DNA from 3 places in the Cronobacter muytjensii ATCC 51329 genome. Region 1 is predicted to be linked to each of the others. Evidence: predicted binding sites of a transcription regulator. Region 1 holds the regulator's gene; each other region holds the start of a gene.
The links. Region 1 encodes PurR, which represses purine synthesis genes. Its sites were predicted from a motif close to CANGCAAACGTTTGCNTG; they were not measured.

Region 1 (7,953 bases):
TCGTAATCCGCGCCGAAGTTATGCCAGTCCTCCATCACGAAGTGTGGCTCGCTGGCGGCGGCAATCTGCCGGGCTGAGGGCAGACAGCCGTTCGGAAAGATGTATTTATCAATCCACGGATCGACATTGTTATCGGTTTTGCGCGAGCCGATGGTGTGCAGCAGGAACAGCCCGTCAGGCTTCAGGTTACGGTCGGCGACATCGAAATAGGTGGCGTAGTTTTTCGGGCCGACATGCTCGAACATGCCCACCGAGACGATGCGGTCGAACTGAGCATTGAGATCGCGGTAATCCTGCAAAAGGATCGTCACGTCAAGGCCGTCACAGCGCGCCTGCGCCATCTTCTGTTGCTCGGCAGAGATAGTCACGCCGGTGACCGACACGCCATAATATCGCGCGGCGAACGCGGCGAGACCGCCCCAGCCGCAGCCGATATCCAGCAGCGTCATACCAGGCTTGAGTTCAAGCTTTTCGCAGATCAGCCGCAACTTCGCCTGCTGGGCGTCCTCCAGATTATCCGCCTCTTTCCAGTAACCGCAGGAGTATTGCATATACGGGTCGAGCATCCGGCTGAAGAGATCGTTGCCGAGATCGTAATGCTCTTTACCGACAATCCAGGCGCGCTTTTTCGATTGCAGGTTAAACAGACGGGCGCCGAGGATGCGCAGCGTATCTTTGAAATGGTGAGGGAGTTGGTCTTCGAGCCCCGCACGGAGCACCCTGGTGAAGAACAGATCGAGGCGTTCGCACTCCCACCATCCGTCCATATAGCTTTCGCCAAGGCCGAGAGAGCCTTCCTGTAAAACACGTTTAAAAAAATCCGGGTTTTTTACCTGAATATCGGAGGGAGCGGGGCCGTTAACGGTGATCCCGGCCCGGCTGAGCAGTTCAGCTGCAATGCGATACCAGTGGTTATCCGGTATGTTGACTTCTTCCAGACACGATGAACTCATAGCTTCTCCATCACTGATGTGACCAGAACCTTAAAACAGCGTAGTCGCAATTTTCGGTATGTGAGAAATATCACGGAAAGGTCCGCGAGCCTGATATCCGACGTAGAACAGAGGAAGGGAGATGCCCCTTGCCAGAATAGTCATTCCAGAAAAAACGGGAGCCAGCGGCTCCCGTTACTACATAATATTTATGGTATTTATCGTAGAGCCGCGAATCAGTATAGGCCTCGCATTACGATGATTCAACCATTGACAGTTAGCACGCTAATAACAAAAACGTCATATTATCGCCCGCCTGATTACCGCACGCTGACCTGACGCCCGCGAAGCCGCCAGCCAAGACCCGCCAGCAAGACTGTCGCCAGCATCACGCTGGTGGTGGAAAGCAGCGGTGTTGCGACCAGCCACGAAACCACCAGACTCGCCACAAAGCACAGCCCCAATTGCAAAGTATTCTGCAGCGCGGCGGCGCGTCCGGTCGCCTGCGGGAAGGGCAGCAGCGCGGCGGCCACGACAATAGGGTAAATCGCGCCGTTCGCCATCGCCATCAGGCAGAAGGGAATAAGCAGCGTCGTCAGCGTCACCGCATCGCTTAAGCCTACAAGCCAGGTGGCGATCACGCTTAGCGCATAGCCCACCAGCAGCCACGGCAGCAGCTTCTCGCCGTGCCATTTTTGCAGCGCGCTGCGACAGCCGTAGCCGCCGATAAGAAAGGCGATAGTCTGCGGTACATAGCTTAAGCCTATCACCGCCGGGCTGTAGCCCATCGCGTGCAGGATAAACGGCGAACCGGTCAGCCAGGCGAAAAAGCTGGCGGAGCAGGCGGCGTAGATCAGCACATTGCCGCTATAGGCGGGCGAGCGCAGCAGCATGGCGAAGCTCAGCGGCTCGCCGTCGTGGTTGCCTTGCGGCGCGCCTGCGGGCAGACGCAGCGCCGGGATCATCAGCAGCAGCGTAATGGCGAACAGTACCACGAAAATCGCCTGCCAGTCGAAATGGTTCAGGATCCAGCTGCCAAGCAGCGGCGCCAGTGCCGGGGAGAGCCCCACCAGCGGCATAATGGTGGCGAAAATACGCCGCGCCTGCTGGGCCGGGTAGCGGTCCGTCACCAACGCCTGCCAGCTTACCGCAGCCGCACAAACGCCGACTGCCTGAATAAAGCGCAGCGCCAGCAGCGCGCCTGCGCTCTCTACCCAGACGGTGCCAAGGCAGCCTGTCGCGAAAATCCCGAGCCCCGCCAGCAAGACCGGGCGACGGCCGAAACGGTCAGAGAGCGGCCCCCAGGCTAGCTGCGCGAGCGCAAAGCCCGCGAGGAACAGACTCAGGGAGGCGCTGATAGCGGACGGCGCTGTATGGAGATCCGCTTCAATTGCCGCGAACGCCGGCAGATACATATCGGTGGCGAGAAACCCGAGCACGCTCAGCCCGGCCAGCCAGCAAAGAAAGCCTTTTGTAGGTCGCATAATTTTTGCTCACTTCGTAATACGCGAAAGAGCCCGGAGTGTACGGAGTGCAAACCGGCTTGTGAAACGTTAATATTTGCCGTTTCCATTCAAAATTTTTGCAGGCAGAAAATGTGGTCTGAGTATTCACTCGAAGTGGTAGACGCGGTGGCGCGCAACGGCAGCTTCAGCGCGGCGGCGGCGGAACTCCATCGCGTGCCTTCTGCCGTCAGCTATACCGTGCGCCAGCTTGAAGAGTGGCTGGCGGTCTCTTTGTTTGAACGTCGCCATCGTGACGTGGTGCTGACGCCCGCTGGCGCCTGGTTTCTGCGGGAAGGGCGTTCTGTTATCAAAAAAATGATGATCACCCGTCAGCAGTGCCAGCAGATTGCTAACGGCTGGCGCGGGCAGCTCTCCATCGCGGTCGATAATATCGTGCGCCCCGAACGCACGCGTCGGCTGGTGCTTGATTTCTACCGCCACTTTTCCGATGTCGAATTGCTGGTGTCGCAGGAGGTGTTTAACGGCGTCTGGGACGCGCTGGCGGACGGACGCGTGGAAGTCGCCATCGGCGCCACCCAGGCGGTGCCGGTGGGCGGCGGGCGCTTCGCGTTTCGTGATATGGGCATGTTGAGCTGGCGCTGCGTGGTGGCGAGCCATCATCCGCTGGCGCAGCACGCGGGCGCGCTCAGCGATGACAGTCTGCGCGATTACCCGTCGCTGGTGCTGGAAGACACCTCGCGCTCGCTGCCCAAACGCATCACCTGGCTGCTTGATAACCAGCATCGCGTGGTGGTGCCGGACTGGCACTGCGCCGCCGACGCGCTGAGCGAGGGACTGTGTATCGGCATGGTGCCGACGCATTTCGCAAAACCCTGGCTGGACCGCGGCCAGTGGCGGGCGTTGACGCTGGAAAACCCGTTCCCGGACGCCGCCTGCTGCCTGACGTGGCGGCAAAGTGACGCCTCGCCCGCGCTGCGCTGGCTGCTGGATTACCTGGGGGACAGTGAAACGCTGAACAAGGAGTGGCTGCGGGAGCCAGACTGAGCGGGCTCCCGGCAGGGATTAACGGCGATAGTCGCGGAACGGACCGTCCGCCACCGAGCGGCGTTCGATAAGGCGCGGGTGCACCTCGATAGTCTGGGACTCTTCGCGTTTATTAATGATGCGATCAAGCAGCATATTAAACGCGGTCTGACCCAGCGTTTCCTTCGGTTGATGGATGGTGGTCAGCGCCGGGCTGAAAAAGCGGGCGTTGCGCACGTTATCGTAGCCGATGATGGAAATATCCTGCGGCACGCGCAGGCCCATCTCGTCGGCGGCGCAAATCGCGCCCATCGCCATGATATCGCCGCCGCAGAACACAGCGGTAGGACGCTGCGGCTGGGAGAGGATCTGCTGCATCGCGCGATAGCCCGATTCCGGCTCGAAATCGCCCTGCACAATCCAGTTTTCCGGCACTTTAATCATCGCTTCTTCCAGCGCCTTCATAAAGCCGGAGAAACGCCCGACGCCGGTATTACGCTCAAGCTGGCCGGGAATCACCCCGATATCGCGATGGCCGCGCTCAATGAGATAGCGCCCCGCGAGGTATCCGCCCTGGAAGGCGTTATCGATAACCGAGTCGGTGAAATCCGCTCTGGCTTCACCCCAGTCCATCACGACCATCGGGATATGACGGTACTCCTCGAGCGTGGCGAGCAGCGGCTCGGGGTATTCCGAGCACATCACCAGCAGGCCATCGACGCGCTTTTGCGCCATCATTGACAGATAAGCGCGCTGCTTTTCCAGATTGTTATGGGCGTTGCCGAGGATCAGCGTATAGCCTTTCGCGAAGCAGCTGTTCTCAACGGCTTCGATGATTTCCGCAAAATAGGGCGCTTCGCTGCTGGTGGAGAGCAGGCCGATGGATTTGGTGTGGTTCACCTTCAGGCTGCGCGCCACGGCGCTCGGCGAATAATGTAATTCTTTAATTGCCGCCCACACCGCGTTGCGCGTCTCTTCCGCCACAAAACGGGTTTTGTTAATTACATGTGAGACTGTTGTAGTAGAAACGTTTGCTCGCTTCGCGACGTCTTTAATTGTTGCCATTAATCATCACTCCAGACCCCTCGCTGAGCCCTGTAAAATCACGGGTTAATCGTTTGCCTGTACACACCCCTGTGTGCCACGAGGGGACGTGCGGCATGCCGGGAAACGCGACATTTATCGTGAGGAGGGGTCGATGGCCGGTACCGAATAAAGTAGCGACGAATTTTGGCTTATCTTTATCGAAAGGGGAAGAGGGAAAACGCATATCTGGTTAAATGTCGCAGGATTTTTCGGCGCGTTTATGCAAAAATGCGCTCTACCTGTTTTTTATGGGGTCTTTAAGGAGAAAACCATGAGTACCGATCTGAAATTTTCGCTGGTCACCACTTTTATTGTACTGGGTTTAATTGTGGCGGGCGCGTTTACCGCCATTCTGCATTAAGGGTGTCGCGGGGGAGCGCGCCTGTTCTCCCGTCTTCTTTTTACAATTCCTGCGTTTAACCCGTTTTCTTTCGTTACCGCCTTTCTTTTTCACCTTATTCCCTTATGATTCGCTGATAACACTATTTGCGAGTTCATTAACACCTTCGCAATAATATTTTGCTGTTTTTGTTACTTATCTTTTCGACCTGAAAATGCCATTCTTCCTGCATCCTGCTGTAACGCCGTGAATTCCCGGCGCTGTTGTACAATTTCTGGAGCAATTAATGAAAGTCAATTTCCCTTTACTGGCACTGGCCATTGGTGCTTTTGGCATTGGCACGACCGAGTTTTCCCCGATGGGGCTGCTGCCGGTGATCGCCCACGGCGTTAACGTCTCGATCCCCGCAGCCGGTATGCTGATTAGCGCCTACGCGGTTGGGGTCATGGTCGGCGCGCCGCTGATGACGCTACTGCTGTCGCATCGCGCCCGGCGCAGCGCCCTGATTTTCCTGATGGCGATTTTCACGGCAGGCAATGTGCTGTCGGCGCTGGCGCCGGATTACATGACGCTGATGGCCTCGCGTATTCTCACCAGCCTCAACCACGGCGCGTTCTTTGGGCTTGGCTCCGTGGTGGCCGCAAGCGTGGTGCCTAAGCATAAGCAGGCGAGCGCCGTCGCGACGATGTTTATGGGGCTTACCATCGCCAATATCGGCGGGGTGCCTGCGGCGACCTGGCTTGGCGAAACCATCGGCTGGCGCATGTCGTTCCTCGCCACGGCAGGGCTGGGTCTGATAGCGATGGCGAGCCTCTGGTTCTCACTGCCGAAAGGCGGCAGCGGCGAGCGCCCGGATGTGAAAAGCGAACTGGCGGTGCTGATGCGCCCGCAGGTGGTGAGCGCGTTGCTGACCACAGTGCTCGGCGCGGGCGCGATGTTCACGCTCTATACCTATATCGCCCCGGTGCTGCATCATATTACTGACGCCACTCCGGCGTTTGTTACCGCGATGCTGGTACTGATTGGCGTTGGTTTTTCCATTGGCAACTATCTCGGCGGCCGTCTGGCGGACCGCTCGGTAAGCGCCACGCTGAAGGGCTTTCTGCTGCTGCTTATCGTCATCATGGCGGCTATTCCGTGGCTTGCGAAAACCGAGATCGGCGCGGCGGTCAGCATGGTGGTGTGGGGCGCGGCGACGTTCGCAGTGGTGCCGCCGCTGCAGATGCGCGTGATGCGCGTCGCCAGCGAAGCGCCTGGCCTGTCGTCATCGGTGAATATCGGCGCGTTTAACCTCGGCAACGCGCTTGGCGCGGCGGCGGGCGGCGCGGTTATCCATGCGGGCTTCGGCTACAGCGTGGTGCCGGTCATGGGCGCGCTGATTGCCGCCCTCGGTCTGCTGCTGGTGGTGCTCTCAGGACGTCGCGAAACGCAAACGGCCTGTCGCGCGGAATAAAGCGTATAACGAAAAAAACGGAGAAGGGCGACCTTCTCCGTTTTTTTGATAGCGAGCGCCGATTTAACGGATCGTGCGCGGTGTCATGACCCGGCGCGCGCCGACATAGTGGCGCTGCCAGTAATCTTCGCTGAGCGAGGTTATCTGAATTTCCTGTCCGCTACGCGGCGACTGGATAAACTTGCCGTTGCCGACATAGACGCCGACGTGATCGGCGGTGCCGCGACCCTGGGTGCGGAAGAAAACCAGATCGCCACTTTCCAGCTCGCCACGATTTACCGGTGCGGCATCGCGCAGGTGATACATTTCATTGGCGGTGCGCGGAATGCGGAATTTCACCAAATCCTTATACGCATACCAGACCAGGCCGCTGCAGTCGAAACCGGTACGCGGCGAAGTGCCGCCCCAGTGATACGGTTTGCCGATCTGGTTCATCAGCTTGTTCATGGCGGTGGTCTGGGCTTTTTTCACGCGCGCTTTATGGGCGTCCGCGATAGTCAGCGGCCCGTTAACGCATTGGGTTTTGCGGTTTTTACGGGTTTTTGAACAGGTTTGCGCGGTCAGACGGTGGCTGGCCTGTTTAACGGAATTACCGGAAGCGCGACGGGAAGCGGTTTTACTGACAGTGGATGAGGTCTTGCTGGTGCGTTTGGCGGAGGTGGTTCGCTTCTCGCTGGCAGTTTTCGCGGTTTTGGTTTTGGTTGCGTTTTTGCTTTTACTGGCGGTCTGACGGGTTTTTGTGCTGGTTTTCTTTTTCACCGTACTGGCGTGCGCTTTTTGCACCTTCGAGGCGCGCGTCTGCTCCGACGCCTGCGCGAAAGGCGCAAAAGCCAGTGATGAAGTCATTAACAAAGCACAGAGCGTGAGAGCAATTTTTGTTTTGCGCGCCACTGAGCATTCCCCTGCATAAAGCCGGCAATCATGCCAACGGATGAAATTTAAGAGCTTGCTGATTCTAATCTAAAAAAATGTCCAAAGTTAAGCAGCAAATTCTCTTCGACATGCAGTTTCGTTAACCGGCGCAATATTTTCGCCGCTTGCCGCTGCGTCGGCGCGCATTTTAGCGCGCCTCCTCAGAGGAGAATATCGGCAGCGGTAAGAAAAGTGTTATTATTTGCGTCTCTTTCACCACGGCACGGCGCCGGGCTTAAGCGCAAGATTATGCATTTTCGAGACGCTCCGGAGCCGCTACAATGTAAAGCTAACGCCGTAATGACGCTTGAGGAAGTAAGACAATGAGCACTACGCTTGAAAAAATTCAACGCCAGATCGCTGAAAACCCTATTCTGCTGTACATGAAAGGCTCTCCGAAGCTGCCAAGCTGCGGCTTTTCCGCGCAAGCGGTTCAGGCGCTGTCCGCCTGTGGCGAGCGTTTTGCGTATGTCGATATTCTGCAAAACCCGGATATCCGCGCTGAGTTGCCGAAATACGCTAACTGGCCGACCTTCCCGCAACTGTGGGTAGATGGCGAACTGGTCGGCGGTTGTGACATCGTGATTGAAATGTATCAGCGCGGCGAACTGCAGCAGCTGATTAAAGAAACCGCGGCGAAGCACAATCCGCAAGCCCCGGCTGCCGAATAACGACATCACACCATGTACAATAAAAAAGCGGCCTTGGTGGCCGCTTTTTTTTACGTTGCGTGAAGCTTAT
Region 2 (7,953 bases), 1.3 Mb from region 1:
TCCGCGTTGCGACAGCTCGGCGCAGGCGGCATGCAGCAGATGGCTGCGCCCGCCCCCCTCCCGGGACCAGAAATAGATGTAGCCGCTGCGGTCGTGACGCAGCATCGTCTGTAGTGCGGCTAATAAAGAGGGGTTGTCGCCCGGCCAGAAGCTGGCAAACGTTTCGTCATCGGGCAGCCAGAGCGGCAAGGAGAGCTGTGCCGGTGTGTTCAGAAGGACCTCTTCAAGGACTTACGAAAAAACGCATTGAGTCTATCACACAATCGCTTCGCTGTTGAACCGGGCGGACACCGCCGCCCGGCAGGAGGATCAGTGGGCAGATTTTTCTTGCTCATCCGCGTCCAGCACGGTTTCTTCCGGGCGCAACACGCTGATAAGTTTGAAAATAAGGCTTAACGCCACGCCGACGATCGTTGCCAGCGCCATGCCTTTTAGCTCGGCTGCGCCGATGTGCACTTTCGCGCCGCTGACGCCGATTATCAGGATAACCGAGGTCAGGATCAGGTTTTGCGCTTTGCTGTAATCCACTTTGGATTCAATCAGCACGCGGATACCTGAAGCGCCAATGACGCCGTAAAGCAGCAGCGACACGCCGCCCATGACCGGTACCGGGATAATCTGGATCGCCGCCGCCAGCTTGCCGACGCAGGAGAGCAGGATCGCGATAATCGCCGCGCCGCCGATAACCCAGGTGCTGTAAACGCGGGTGATCGCCATAACGCCGATGTTTTCGCCGTAGGTGGTGTTCGGCGTGGAGCCGAAGAAACCGGAGATGATGGTCGAAAAACCGTTGGCGAACATGGAACGGTGCAGGCCTGGATCGCGGATCAGATCTTTTTTCACGATATTCGCCGTCACCACCAGGTGGCCGACGTGCTCGGCAATCACTACCAGCGCCGCGGGCAGAATGGTAAAGATGGCGAACCACTCAAAACGCGGCGTGTAGAACGTCGGCAGCGCGAACCAGTGGGCGTTGGCGATAGCCGTGGTGTCCACGACGCCCATCGCAAATGACAGCGCATAGCCCGCCAGTACGCCGATAAGAATCGGGATAATCGCCAGAAAACCGCGAAACAGTACCGACCCGAACACCGTGACCGCGAGCGTCACCAGCGAGATGGTAATCGTCGTGCCGTCCGCCTTCTGCCCATCGGCTGGCAGCAGACCCGCCATGTTGGCCGCAACACCCGCGAGCTCAAGCCCGATGACCGCGACGATAGCGCCCATCGCGGCGGGCGGAAACATCACGTCCAGCCAGCCGGTGCCGGCTTTTTTCACAATCAGCGCCACGACGCAAAACAGCGCGCCGCAGACGATAAACCCGCCGAGCGCCATCTCATAGCCGAGCGGCAGCAGCAACAATACCGGGGAGATAAACGCAAAACTTGAGCCCAGATAAGCCGGGATTTTGCCTTTACAGATAAAGAGATAGAGCAGCGTTCCGATGCCGTTAAACAGCAGCACGGTGGCCGGATTGATATGAAACAGGATGGGCACCAGCACGGTTGCGCCAAACATGGCGAACAGGTGCTGCAAACTAAGCGGGATAGTCTGTAAGAGCGGCGGTCGTTCACTTACCCCGATAGCACGGCGCGTCATAGCGTTTTCCTCAAGAGTGATGATGTGTGATGTTTAAGTGTGGAACCAAAAAAAAGCCGACTATAAAGTCGGCTTAATGTTTATTTCGTACCAAATATCTTGTCGCCCGCATCGCCGAGGCCCGGGATGATGTACCCGTGCTCGTTGAGCCCCTTATCAATAGACGCGGTGTAAAGCTCGATATCGGGATGCGCGTTTTCCAGCGCTTTGATGCCTTCCGGCGCAGCGACCAGCACCAGAACTTTAATGCTCGTGCAGCCCGCTTTTTTCAGCAGGTCGATGGTGGCGATCATGGAGCCGCCCGTTGCCAGCATCGGGTCGACAACCAGCGCCATACGCTCGTCGATATTGGAAACCAGCTTCTGGAAATAGGGCACCGGCTCCAGCGTTTCTTCATCGCGGTAAACGCCGACAACACTGATGCGCGCGCTCGGCACATTTTCCAGCACGCCTTCCATCATGCCAAGACCGGCGCGCAGGATAGGCACTACGGTAATTTTCTTGCCTTTAATCTGCTCGATTTCCACCGGGCCGTTCCAGCCTTCGATGGTCACTTTTTCCGTCAGCAGATCGGCCGTGGCTTCATAGGTCAGCAGGCTGCCGACTTCGGAGGCGAGTTCACGAAAACGCTTGGTGCTGATGTCATGCTCACGCATCAGGCCCAGCTTGTGTTTAACCAGCGGGTGTTTCACTTCGACGATCTTCATTCTCTTTCTCCCCAGCGAGGTGGCAGCCACAAAAAAAATCGCCGGATTATACCGCTTTTTGCCTGTCGCGCCATATGTAATGGCCTTGATCGCGATCAACCGAACAGAAGACCGTCATCGGGCGACCGTCTGTTTTTCACCGCAACAAGCGCTCGCAAACGTTTGCCTGGACTGTTAGAATTGCCGCGATTTCTCTACTACCACCAACCGCAACCGCGTGGGGACTTTAGCAGTGACCGACAAAACCTCTCTCAGCTATAAAGATGCCGGTGTTGATATTGATGCTGGTAACGCTCTGGTCGACCGCATCAAAGGCGTCGTGAAAAAAACCCGTCGTCCGGAAGTGATGGGCGGCCTGGGCGGCTTCGGCGCCCTCTGCGCACTGCCGCAGAAATACCGCGAGCCGGTGCTGGTCTCCGGTACCGACGGCGTCGGCACCAAGCTGCGTCTGGCGATGGATCTGAAGCGTCACGACACGATCGGCATCGACCTGGTGGCCATGTGCGTCAACGATCTGGTCGTACAGGGCGCGGAGCCGCTGTTCTTTCTCGACTACTACGCGACCGGCAAACTGGACGTTGATACCGCGTCAAGCGTGATCAGCGGGATTGCGGAAGGCTGTTTACAGTCCGGCTGCGCGCTGGTTGGCGGTGAAACGGCGGAAATGCCGGGCATGTATCACGGCGAGGATTACGACGTGGCCGGTTTCTGCGTCGGCGTGGTGGAAAAATCAGAGATTATCGACGGCACGAAAGTCGCTGACGGCGATGTGCTGGTGGCGCTGGCGTCCAGCGGCCCGCACTCCAACGGCTACTCGCTGGTGCGTAAAATTCTGGAAGTGAGCGGCGCAGACCCGCAGGCCACCGAGCTTGACGGCAAACCGCTCGCCGATCACCTGCTGGCGCCGACCCGCATCTATGTGAAGCCGGTGCTGGAACTGATTGAAAAAGTTGATGTTCACGCTATCGCCCACCTGACCGGCGGCGGTTTCTGGGAAAACATTCCGCGCGTGCTGCCGGACAACACCCAGGCCGTGATTGATGAAGCCTCGTGGCAGTGGCCTGCCGTCTTCAACTGGCTGCAACAGGCCGGCAACGTCAGCCGTCATGAAATGTACCGCACCTTCAACTGTGGCGTCGGCATGGTCATCGCCCTGCCTGCCGCTGAAGCCGACAACGCCGTGGAGCTGCTTAACAGCCTTGGCGAAACCGCGTGGAAAATCGGCGCTATCAAAGCATCGGATTCCCAGGAACGCGTGGTTATTGCGTAATGAAGCGCATCGTAGTGCTGATTTCCGGCAGCGGCAGTAACCTGCAGGCCATCATCGATGCCTGCGCGCAGAAGAAAATCAATGGCGTCATCAGCGCCGTCTTCAGCAATAAGGCCGACGCGTTCGGCCTTGAGCGCGCGCGCGAGGCGAATATTCCCGCCCATGCGTTAAGCGCGGGCGCGTTCGCCAGCCGCGACGCCTTTGACCGCGAGCTGATGCAGGAGATAGATGCTTACGCGCCGGATCTGGTCGTGCTGGCGGGCTATATGCGCATTCTTAGCCCGGCGTTCGTGGCGCACTATGAAGGACGGCTGCTGAATATCCACCCTTCCCTGCTGCCAAAATATCCGGGGCTGCATACGCACCGCCAGGCGCTGGCCAACGGCGACGACGAACACGGCACGTCGGTGCACTTTGTGACGGACGAGCTGGACGGCGGCCCGGTGATTTTGCAGGCTCGCGTTCCGGTATTCGCGGGCGACACGGAAGAAGACATTACCGCACGCGTTCAGGCGCAGGAGCATGCCATCTATCCGCTGGTCGTCAGCTGGTTTGTCGATGGCCGCCTCGCGATGCGCGAGGGTCGCGCCTGGCTGGACGGACAGCCGCTCCCGCCGCAGGGTTACGCTTCTGATGACTAAAGGGCCGCATGGCCCTTTATTTTTTTCTGTCCTGTGCCGCTAAAGCGTAAAACCAGGCCAGAATCTGTCCGGCAACCTCCCGGTTTTACAGGCTTTTTTACGACATTCTCGAAAGCTCGCGGATAACTGTCATACTTTTCTGGCACAGTTGGACAGAGCATGACAAAGCTCGCCATAATAACCCCGAGACGGATTTGCCACGTCCCGAGTTAATCAACCGGAGTGTGAGTAGTAATGGGTCAGGATAAGCTTTATATCGAAAAAGAACTGAGCTGGTTATCGTTCAACGAACGCGTCTTGCAGGAGGCGGCGGATAAAACCAATCCGCTGATCGAGCGCATGCGCTTTCTGGGCATCTACTCCAATAACCTTGATGAATTTTATAAGGTCCGGTTCGCCGAGCTTAAGCGGCGCATTATCATCAGCGAAGAACAGGGTTCGAACTCTCATTCGCGGCATCTGCTGGGCAAGATACAGTCGCGGGTGCTGAAGGCGGATCAGGAGTTCGACGGCCTGTACAACGATCTTCTGCTGGAGATGGCGCGCAACCAGATCTTCCTTATCAACGAGCGCCAGCTCTCTGAAAATCAGCAGGTGTGGCTGCGCCACTACTTTAAACATTACCTGCGCCAGCACGTCACCCCGACGCTGATAAATCGTGATACCGATCTGGTGCAGTTCCTGAAAGACGATTACACCTATCTGGCAGTCGAGATCATCCGCGGCGAATCGATTCGTTATGCGCTGCTGGAGATCCCGGCCGATAAAGTGCCGCGCTTCGTCAACCTGCCGCCGGAAACCCCGCGCCGCCGCAAGCCGATGATTCTGCTGGATAACATTCTGCGCTTCTGCCTTGATGATATTTTTAAAGGCTTTTTCGATTACGACGCGCTGAACGCCTACTCGATGAAGATGACGCGCGACGCGGAATACGACCTTGTGCACGAAATGGAATCGAGCCTGCTAGAGTTGATGTCCTCCAGCCTCAAACAGCGCCTTACCGCCGAGCCCGTGCGCTTTGTCTATCAGCGCGATATGCCGGATGCGATGGTCCAGATGCTGCGCGAAAAGCTCTCGATTTCGCGCTACGACTCCATCGTGCCGGGCGGTCGTTACCATAATTTCAAAGATTTCATCAGCTTTCCGAATGTTGGCAAAGCGAATTTAATCAACAAACCGCTGCCGCGCCTGCGCCATATCTGGTTTGATAAATTCCGCAACGGCTTTGACGCTATCCGTGAACGCGATGTGCTGCTCTACTACCCGTATCACACGTTCGAACATGTGCTGGAGTTGCTGCGTCAGGCGTCGTTCGACCCGAGCGTGCTGGCGATTAAAATTAACATCTACCGCGTGGCGAAAGACTCGCGCATCATCGATTCGATGATCCATGCCGCTCACAACGGCAAAAAAGTCACCGTAGTGGTGGAGTTACAGGCGCGCTTTGATGAAGAAGCGAACATCCACTGGGCGAAGCGCCTGACCGAAGCTGGCGTGCATGTGATTTTCTCCGCGCCCGGCCTTAAGATCCACGCCAAGCTGTTTCTTATCTCGCGCAAAGAAGGTGACGATGTGGTGCGCTACGCGCATATTGGCACCGGTAACTTTAACGAGAAAACCGCGCGGCTTTACACCGATTACTCGCTGCTGACTGCCGATGCGCGCATCACCAACGAAGTGCGCCGGGTGTTTAACTTTATCGAAAACCCTTACCGGCCGGTGAGCTTCGACTATCTGCTGGTGTCGCCGCAAAACTCGCGTCGTCTGATGTATGAGATGATCGACCAGGAGATCGCCAACGCACAGCAGGGGCTGCCGTCGGGGATCACGCTTAAGCTCAATAACCTCGTCGATAAAGGTCTGGTGGACCGGCTCTATGCGGCTTCCGGCTCCGGCGTGCAGGTCAATCTGCTGATCCGCGGCATGTGCTCGCTTATCCCGCAACTTGAGGGGATCAGTGAAAATATCCAGGTCATCAGCATCGTCGATCGCTATCTTGAACATGACAGGGTCTATATTTTCGAAAACGGCGGCGATAAACGGGTTTATCTGTCGTCTGCCGACTGGATGACGCGTAATATCGACTACCGCATTGAAGTTGCCGCGCCGTTGCTGGATCCGCGCCTTAAACAGCGCATTCTGGATATTATTGATATCCTGTTCAGTGATACGGTTAAGGCCCGTTATGTGGATAAAGAACTGAGCAATCGCTATGTGCCGCGTGGCAATCGCCGTAAAGTTCGCGCACAATTGGCGATTTACGATTACATCAAATCTCTTGAACAGCCTGAATAATCTATGCCGATAACTTCTGATGCTCCACGACCGGAGGAATTTGCTGCGGTCGATCTCGGCTCTAACAGCTTCCATATGGTGATAGCCCGTGTGGTGGATGGCGCCATGCAAATCATTGGCCGCCTGAAACAGCGCGTCCATCTGGCCGATGGGCTGGATGAAAATAATATGCTGAGTGAAGAGGCCATGGAGCGCGGCCTCGCTTGCCTCTCCCTGTTCGCCGAGCGCCTGCAGGGCTTTTCCGCAGCCAACGTTTGCATCGTTGGCACGCATACGCTGCGCCAGGCGTCTAACTCCACGGATTTCCTGCGTCGCGCGGAAAAGGTCATCCCCTACCCGATTGAAATTATCTCCGGCAATGAAGAAGCGCGCCTGATTTTTATGGGCGTGGAACACACTCAGCCGGAGCGCGGGCGCAAGCTGGTGATCGATATCGGCGGCGGCTCGACGGAACTTGTAATTGGCGAAGATTTCGAGCCGCAACTGGTGGAAAGCCGCCGTATGGGCTGCGTCAGCTTCGGGCAGCATTTCTTCCCGAATGGCGAAATCACGCCGGATAATTTCCGTCGCGCGCGTCTCGCCGCGGTGCAAAAGCTCGAAAGCCTCGCCTGGCAATATCGCCTGAAGGGCTGGACCGTGGCGCTTGGCGCCTCGGGCACGATCAAAGCCGCCCATGAAGTGCTGGTTGAGATGGGCGAAAAGGACGGCTTTATCACGCCGGATCGCCTGGATATGCTGCGCGACGAAGTGCTGAAATTCGGCCAGTTCTCCGCGCTGACCCTGCCGGGGCTGTCAGACGAGCGCAAAGCGGTGTTCGTGCCAGGGCTCGCGATTCTCTGCGGCGTCTTTGACGCGCTGGCTATTCGCGAGCTGCGGCTCTCCGACGGCGCGCTGCGCGAAGGCGTGCTGTATGAGATGGAAGGCCGTTTCCGTCATCAGGATATTCGCATTCGCACCGCGCAGAGCCTCGCCAATCAGTACCATATCGACAGAGAACAGGCGCACCGGGTGCTGGACACTACCATGCTGATGTATCAGCAGTGGGAACAGCAGAATGCGAAGCTCGCCAACCCGTCGCTGGCGGCGTTGCTGAAGTGGGCGGCGATGCTGCATGAGGTCGGGCTTGGCATCAACCACAGCGGCCTGCACCGCCACTCAGCGTATATTCTTCAGCACAGCGATCTACCGGGCTTTAACCAGGAACAGCAGATGATGATGGCCACGCTGGTGCGCTATCATCGCAAGGCGATTAAACTCGACGAGCTGCCGCGCTTTACGCTGTACAAGAAAAAACAGTTTCTGCCGCTTATCCAGCTGCTGCGCCTCGGCGTGCTGCTGAATAATCAGCGTCAGGCGACCACTACGCCGCCGACGCTGGTGCTGCATACCGACGAGAACCACTGGACGCTGCGCTTCCCGCACGACTGGTTCAGCCAGAATG
Region 3 (7,953 bases), 2.1 Mb from region 1:
GCTGGAAGTGACCTCGCGCCCCGGTGAGAGCGCCATTGACCGGATTCTGCATCTGATTGAAGAGGCAGAAGCGAAGCGCGCGCCAATTGAGCGTTTTATCGATCGCTTCAGCCGCCTTTATACCCCGGCCATTATGGCAGCGGCGCTGCTGACCGCGCTTATCCCGCCGCTACTGTTCGCCGCCCCCTGGCTGCCCTGGATTTACAAAGCGCTGGCGCTGCTGCTGATTGGCTGCCCGTGCGCGCTGGTGATTTCGACGCCTGCGGCCATTACGTCTGGCCTTGCCGCCGCCACGCGTTTCGGAGCGTTGATTAAAGGCGGCGCGGCGCTGGAGGCGCTCGGGTGCGTCGAGCAGATAGCGTTTGATAAGACCGGCACGCTCACCGCCGGTACGCCGCAAGTGACGGCAATCTCTCCGGTTACCGGGCTGGAAGCGGACGCCCTGCTGGCCTTCGCCGCCGCCGTGGAACAGGGCAGCACGCATCCGCTGGCGCAGGCGGTCGTGCGCGAGGCGAGCGAGCGCGGCGTGGCCGTGTTGCGCGCCGGGGAACAGCGCACACTGGCGGGTGTGGGCGTCGAAGCGCAGGTGGAAGGCCGCCGCGTGCGTATTAGCGCGCCGGATAAAGTCTCCATTGCGTTGCCAGACGAGTGGCGGCAGCGCATCCGCGATGAGGAGGCGCAGGGGCAGACGGTTATCGTCGTGACCGCAAGCGATCAGCTTCTTGGCACGCTGGCGCTGCGCGACACGCAGCGCGCCGACGCCCGTGACGCAGTAGGAAAACTGCGCGCGATGGGCATTCAAAGCGTGATGCTGACGGGCGATAACCCGCGCGCGGCGGCGGCTATCGCAAAAGCGCTCGGCATGGATTATCGCGCCGGGCTGCTGCCTGCCGATAAGGTCGGGCAGGTGAATACGCTCAATGCCCGCGCGCCGCTGGCGGTGGTGGGCGACGGCATTAACGACGCGCCCGCGATGAAAGCCGCCACGATTGGCATCGCAATGGGCAGCGGCACTGATGTGGCGCTGGAAGCCGCCGACGCGGCGCTGACGCATAACCGTCTCGCGGCGCTGCCGGAGATGATCGCCCTGGCCCGCGCCACGCACCGCAATATTCGCCAGAACATCGCGATTGCGCTGGGGTTAAAGGCGGTTTTCCTCGTCACGACGCTGCTCGGGTTAACCGGCCTGTGGCTGGCGGTGCTGGCCGACACTGGCGCGACGGTGTTAGTGACCGCCAATGCGTTAAGGCTGTTGCGCCGACGAGGCTGAAGGGAATGTGGTGCACACGGCGGGTAAGCGCGCTTACCCACCCTGCGCGGTCTGGAAGGCAAATGCTATGACCCGTCGTTTGCAGGGCGGGTAAACAGCGCGCATACCCGCCCTTTTGCAAACACAGCCCGCTTACATCATTCCTAATATGCGCGGCAGCCAGAGCGATATCGCCGGAATATAAGTCACCATCGCCAGTACAATCAGCAATATGCCGTAGAACGGCAACATCGCGCGCACCACGGTTTCGATATTCTTCTTGCTCACGGCGCTGGCGACAAACAGCACCGAGCCCACCGGCGGCGTAATCAGGCCGATCCCGAGGTTCACCATCATGATCATCCCGAAATGCACCGGATCGATGCCAAGCTGATTGGTGACCGGCAGCAACACCGGCGTCAGGATCAAAATGATCGGCGCCATATCCATCAATGTGCCGATGAGCAGCAGCATAATGTTGAGATACATCAGGATGACGTATTTGTTATCCGAAAGCGTGGTGAAAAACTCGGTAATGCGCATCGGCAACTGCATGTACGTCATCACTGCGCCGAAAGCGGATGCAAAACCAATGAGGATCATGACAATCGTTACCGTTTTCACGGTGCGGAACATCAGCTTCGGCAGTTCGCTCCACTTATAGTCGCGATAGATAAACATCGTCACGAAAAATGCCCACAGACAGGCCACCGCTGCCGATTCCGTGGCGGTAAATATGCCACTCAGAATCCCGCCCAGAATGATGACCACCGTCATCAGCCCCCACAGCGCGTCGACGAAAATCTTCAGCGCCTGCTTAAACGGAATCCGCTCGCCCTTCGGGTAGCCGCGCCGCCGGGCGAAGGCAATGCAAAGGACCATCAGGCTCAGGCCCAGCAGCAGCCCCGGCATTACGCCTGCAATAAACAGCGTCGCGATTGACACCGTACCGCCCGCCGCCAGCGAGTAAATCACAGAGTTATGGCTGGGCGGGATGAGGATCGCCTGCACCGAGCCGCTTGCCGTCACCGCCGCCGCGTATTCGCGCGGGTAACCCTTCTTTTCCATCTCCGGGATCATCACGCTGCCGATAGAAGCGGTATCCGCCACCGAAGAGCCGGAGATCGCGCCAAAAAACGTCGAGGCGACGATATTCACCAGCGACAGCCCGCCGCGGATAAAGCCCACAAACAGATAGGCGAAGTTCACCAGCCGCCGGGCGATGCCGCCTTCCGCCATAATCGCGCCCGCCAGAATAAAAAACGGGATCGCCAGCAGCGTGAATTTGTTAACGCCGCTGGTTATCTGGATCATTAACGCCTCCAGCGGCAGGTCTATCCAGAGCGCGCCTGCAATGGCGCTCAGACCCACCGCGAAAGCGACCGGCATTCCCAGCGCCAGCAGCACGGCAAGCGTGGCCAGTAAGATAAAAGCGTCCATGGTGTTCCCCGTCAGCTATGGTTGCCAATCAGCACGACCGGACGGTTCTCCTGGGAACCGAACAGCAGTCGCTCGATGACGAACAGAATCATGATCGCCGAGCCAATCGGCAGCGGCAGGTAGCTTTCTCCTGAGGTCAGCACCGGGAATTCCGCGACCGGCTGCTCCCAGAGTTCCATACACAGCAGGGCGCTGTACCAGAACATCACCAGCGAGATAATCAGCATCAGCAGGTCGACGATGCGCGCGCAGACCCGCTGCGCGAACGCGGGCAGACGGTCAGTAAGCATGTTTACCGCGATGTGCGAGCCCGCGCGATATCCTACCGCCGCGCCGATAAACGTGAACGTGACCATGCAGATAATGGCGACCGGCTCAGGCCAGGATTCGCCGCGATTAAGTACGTAGCGTGAGAAAATACCCACCGGGATAACGACCGTCATAATCAACAGCGCAAACCCGGCCACCACCATGGCAAGCAGGTACAGGCGATCCATCCAGACCAGAAAGAATCGGGACATAACAACTCCGCAGAGGGTAAGGCGCCGGGGCTGGCCCGGCGCGCAGGATCATTTAACGTCGGCGATCGCCTTCATGAGTTCCTGGTGTTTCGCGCCATACTGTTCGCGCACCGGCTCCGTCGCTTTCACGAAATACGCTTTATCAATGTCATGGAACTGCACGCCGCCTGCTTTCATTTTGTCGAGGGCCTGTTTGTTATACGCGTTCCACAGTTCGCGCTGTTCCATTTGCGCCTCGCGGGCGAGGGTCAGGATTTTCTGCTGCTGCTCGGGCTTGAGCTTGTCCCACTTCACTTTGGAGTAGAGCAGCATTTCGGGGATGATAAAGTGGCCGCTCAGGGTGTAGTGTTTGGCGACCGGCAGGTAATTGTGGGCGATATAGGTGGGTGGGTTGTTTTCCGCGCCGTCGATAACGCCGGTTTGCAGACCGCTGTAAACTTCGCTCACGCCCATCGCAACGGCGTTCGCGCCCATCGCTTTCAGCGTGCCGATAGCGACAGGGCTGCCCTGGACACGAATTTTCATGCCCTGTAAATCTTCAGGCTTAATGACCGGATTTTTGGTGATTAAGTTGCGGGTGCCGGAATCCATCCAGCCTAAAAAAACCAGCCGCGACTTCGGGTTGCTGGTGAGCTTATCGCCGATTTGCTTACCAATATCGCCATCAATGACCTTATGCATATGGTCTTCATCGCGAAAGACATAGGGCAGCGTAAAAACCTCGATCTCCGGCAAAATCGCCGCGACGGGCGCCATTGAGACGCGGATCATGTCGAGAGCGCCCATCTGCGCCTGCTCAATCATCTGCTTCTCATCGCCCAGCACGCCTCCCGGAAACACTTTGATCTCCAGATCGCCATTAGTTTGTTGTTTTAATTTTTCACCCATGTTTTGCACAGCGACGATGTTCGGATACCCCTGCGGGTGAACATCAGCCGCTTTAATCACTTGCGCGTGAAGGGCAGGCGCAAACAGCAGTGACGCGGTGGACAGGCACAGACCGGCGAAAGCCGGAATAAATCGCTTTTTCATCGGGTCGCTCCAGAAGGTATGGACAGGCTAGTTATAAAACGGCGTTTTGATTTGACGGTTATAAACTAGACGACGTCCTGTAAAGCCGGGGTGAAGCGCCTCACAAAAGCAACAAGTCTGAAACAAGGGTTTAAAAAGAATGTGACGCAGGTTCAGAAAGCCACGCTGAGCGGCTTCCGAAGAGGTTACTGGCCTTTACGCAGCAGATAGCGATACGGCAGCGTTTCGGTTTGCGACGCTATCAGTTCATGCTCCATAAAACGGCAGAAACCGGGAATATCGCGGGTTGTCGCCGGATCGTCGGCCACGATCAGCAGCGTTTCGCCAGGCTGCATATGGCGCACCGTTTTACGAACCATCATTACCGGCTCAGGGCAGCGCAGCCCGAGGGCGTCAAGGGTGTGGTCAGGGTTGGCGAACAGATCGGTCATGCTTCTCTCGGGATAGTGAAAAACCGCTTTAGTTTACGCGCCGTTTTTAGCGACGCAACACATGTGAACGATTGCGTTAAAATTAACCATTGCATTGACGATACAAAGCAGTATCATGCGGCGGCTTTTGCGCAAACGTACTGCGTCTGCCTTGTGCGTGAAGATGAACTGGGTTCCCTCACCCCAACTAACAAAAAGGTCACAATATGACTCCCTTTACTCCTGGTCAGCGCCGCAATGCGCTCGTCTGGCTTTCGTTGTTTCATTTGCTGGTCATCACCTCCAGTAACTATCTGGTACAGCTGCCAGTCTCCATTTTTGGTTTTCACACCACCTGGGGCGCGTTTAGCTTTCCGTTTATTTTTCTCGCCACCGATCTGACCGTGCGCATTTTCGGCGCGCCGCTGGCACGACGCATTATTTTCGCTGTGATGGTGCCTGCGCTGCTCGTCTCCTACGTCATCTCCTCGCTGTTCTACATGGGCAGCTGGCAGGGGTTCGGCGCGCTGGCGCACTTCAACCTGTTTGTGGCGCGCATCGCGACCGCGAGCTTTATGGCGTATGCGCTGGGGCAAATTCTCGATGTGCATGTCTTTAACCGCCTGCGCCAGAGCCCGCGCTGGTGGCTCGCGCCGGGCGCGTCGCTGCTGCTTGGCAACGTCAGCGATACGCTGTCGTTTTTCTTTATCGCCTTCTGGCGCAGCCCGGACCCGTTTATGGCCGAGCACTGGATGGAAATCGCGCTGGTGGACTACACCTTCAAGGTGCTTATCAGCCTGATTTTCTTCCTGCCGATGTATGGCGTTCTGCTGAATATGCTGTTGAAAAAGCTGGCGGATAAATCCGATTTCCGCGTGCTGCAGCGCGGTTAAAGGTTCACGGAATTTCTTGTGTTAAGATGCAGGGACGGGTCGTAACGACCGTCTCTTGTAAAGGAATAAGTGAATGCGCAATCTGGTGAAATATGTCGGTATTGGCCTGCTGGTGATGGGGCTTGCCGCCTGCGACAACAAAGACAGCAACGCGCCGGCCAGCGCCGGTGCTTCACAGAGCGAAGCCTCCGGCCAGCCGATAAGCCTGCTGGACGGTAAACTGAGCTTCTCCCTGCCGGCCGATATGACCGATCAGAGCGGTAAGGTCGGCACGCAGGCAAACAACATGCATGTCTACTCCGACGCCACCGGTCAGAAAGCGGTTATCGTTATCGTCGGCGAGAAAAGCCAGGAGTCGCTGGAAGTGCTGGCGAAGCGTCTGGAAGATCAGCAACGCGCCCGCGACCCGCAACTGCAGGTCGTCACCAATAAAGCGATTGAAGTTAAAGGCCAGAAGCTGCAGCAGCTTGACACCGTCATCTCTGCCAAAGGCCAGACCGCCTACTCTTCCGTGGTGCTGGGCAACGTGGATAACCAACTGCTGACCCTGCAAATCACGCTGCCTGCCGACAACCAGCAGCAGGCGCAGAGCACGGCAGAAAACATCATCAACACCATCGTGGTGAAATAAGTCGCGATAAAAACGTGCTTACCTTAACGGCCTGCCCTTTTACGGGGCGGGCCGTTTTTTTAAGCGCACGCTCAACAGAATGGCGAGCATCACCAGCCCTGCCGCCGCCAGATAAATCGCCGGTACGCCCGCCCAGGCCATCAGCACGCCCGCCGCAGGGCCGGTTATCCCAAGCGACAGATCCATAAACAGCGTATAAGTGGCGAGCGCCGCGCCCTGATTACTCTGGGGAACGGCTTTCACCGCCACGACGCCGAGCGCCGGGAACACCAGCGAAAAGCCCGCCCCCGCGAGGAAAGTGCCCACCTTCGCCATCCACGGACAGACCGCCAGACCGACCAGCAACAGCCCCAGCGTTTCCACCACGCCGCATATCAGCGTCACGTTAATGCCGCCCAGCCGGTTAATGGCATTCGGAAACAGCAGCCGCGTGCCGACGAACGCACCGCTGAAGAGCGTCAGAGCGAAGGCCGCGCCGTCCCAGCCTTTCGCCTGGTAGAAGAGCGTAATAAAGGTGGCGATCACCCCAAAGCCGGATGTCGTGAGCGCCAGCGCCATGCCGAACGGCCAGACCTTACCGAGCACCGCACAAAACGGCAGCGGCTTGCCTTTGCTGGCTTTCACCGCCGGGCGCGGCAACGCTAACACGATCCCAACCAGCGCCACGCCCATAATCACACCCGCCACCAGCGGCAGACCGCCCAGCCGGTAGCACAGCGCGCCGAGCGGCGCGCCGACCGCCATCGCCCCATAGGTGACGACGCCGTTCCAGGAGATGACTTTACCGATATGCGCCGAGCCGACCACGCCGACGCCCCAGAGCGTCGAGCCGGTACCCGCGCAGCTCTGCCCGAAGCCCAGCACCACCCGCCCGAGACACAGCAGCACCAGCGATACCAGCGGCCAGCCGCCGCCCCACCACGCCAGAAAATAGCTCGCGCCACTCAGCAGGCAGCCGAACATACCGACGATAACGACGGTTTTCGGCCCCCAGAGATCGGCATAGCGCCCGGCATGAGGACGACTTATCAGCGTGGCGATATACTGCAGGCTGATAACAAGCCCCGCCCAGAACGGACTAAAACCCATGACATCATGGACGTAGCCGGGCAGTACCGCCAGCGGCAGGCCAATGGTCAGAAAGGTAGCGAAGTTAAAGATAACGATGGAGACGATTTTCAGGTTCAGCCGCAGGCCGCTTAATGCGGGTTCGGCGCAGACATCCGGCATGACATTTCACTTTTTCAGCAACAGCGGTAGCGTCAGTATAAACCTGATATTTCCTGCAACGGAAATGCCAGGCTTTCAGACTTCCCCCCTGCGGCGCAATACCCAATGCGCACTACACTAAGAAAGCCCTCATAAAAGGAATTGGTTATGATTGGTCCACAACGTCCCCAACAAGATAAAGTCGGCCTGCATATGCTGCAAAAGCTGGCGGCGCTGGTCATTATTCTGGCGGGCATTCACGCCGCCGCGGAAGTGATTGTGCCGCTCCTGCTGGCGCTGTTTCTGGCTATTGTGCTTAACCCTCTGGTGACCTGGTTTATACGCCGGGGCTTTCGCCGTCCTGTCGCCATTACGATCGTCGTGTTCGTGATGCTGATTGGCCTGACGCTGCTCCTGGGCGTGCTGGCCGCGTCTTTCAATGAATTCATCGCGTTAATGCCGAAATATAATAAGGAACTGACGCGAAAACTGCTCCATCTTCAGGAAATGGTGCCTTTTTTACACCTGCATCTCTCACCGGAGCGAATGCTGCAACGCATGGATTCCG

Region 2: a site for PurR is predicted at 2,458-2,475, ahead of purM (phosphoribosylformylglycinamidine cyclo-ligase). Genes of this name have one in related genera too.
Region 3: a site for PurR is predicted at 4,734-4,751, ahead of tusA (sulfurtransferase TusA). Genes of this name have one in related genera too.

What each region holds. Positions count from the first base shown of each region.
Region 1 covers NZ_CP012268.1:2,057,978-2,065,930, reverse strand. Annotated here, with positions in the region: gene cfa (cyclopropane fatty acyl phospholipid synthase) at 1-953, opposite strand, end outside; gene punC (purine nucleoside transporter PunC) at 1,253-2,416, opposite strand; gene punR (DNA-binding transcriptional activator PunR) at 2,528-3,442, shown strand; gene purR (HTH-type transcriptional repressor PurR) at 3,461-4,486, opposite strand; gene cydH (cytochrome bd-I oxidase subunit CydH) at 4,779-4,868, shown strand; gene AFK63_RS09565 (MFS transporter) at 5,134-6,300, shown strand; gene AFK63_RS09560 (C40 family peptidase) at 6,364-7,191, opposite strand; gene AFK63_RS09555 (Grx4 family monothiol glutaredoxin) at 7,536-7,883, shown strand; gene rnt (ribonuclease T) at 7,950-7,953, opposite strand, start outside.
Region 2 covers NZ_CP012268.1:802,459-810,411, reverse strand. Annotated here, with positions in the region: gene AFK63_RS03750 (DnaA inactivator Hda) at 1-213, opposite strand, end outside; gene uraA (uracil permease) at 310-1,599, opposite strand; gene upp (uracil phosphoribosyltransferase) at 1,680-2,306, opposite strand; gene purM (phosphoribosylformylglycinamidine cyclo-ligase) at 2,539-3,576, shown strand; gene purN (phosphoribosylglycinamide formyltransferase) at 3,576-4,217, shown strand; gene ppk1 (polyphosphate kinase 1) at 4,452-6,512, shown strand; gene ppx (exopolyphosphatase) at 6,516-7,953, shown strand, end outside.
Region 3 covers NZ_CP012268.1:4,297,716-4,305,668, reverse strand. Annotated here, with positions in the region: gene zntA (Zn(II)/Cd(II)/Pb(II) translocating P-type ATPase ZntA) at 1-1,270, shown strand, start outside; gene AFK63_RS19670 (TRAP transporter large permease) at 1,403-2,689, opposite strand; gene AFK63_RS19665 (TRAP transporter small permease) at 2,701-3,210, opposite strand; gene AFK63_RS19660 (TRAP transporter substrate-binding protein) at 3,259-4,242, opposite strand; gene tusA (sulfurtransferase TusA) at 4,428-4,673, opposite strand; gene AFK63_RS19650 (7-cyano-7-deazaguanine/7-aminomethyl-7-deazaguanine transporter) at 4,880-5,545, shown strand; gene AFK63_RS19645 (DcrB family lipoprotein) at 5,619-6,176, shown strand; gene AFK63_RS19640 (MFS transporter) at 6,216-7,406, opposite strand; gene AFK63_RS19635 (AI-2E family transporter) at 7,554-7,953, shown strand, end outside.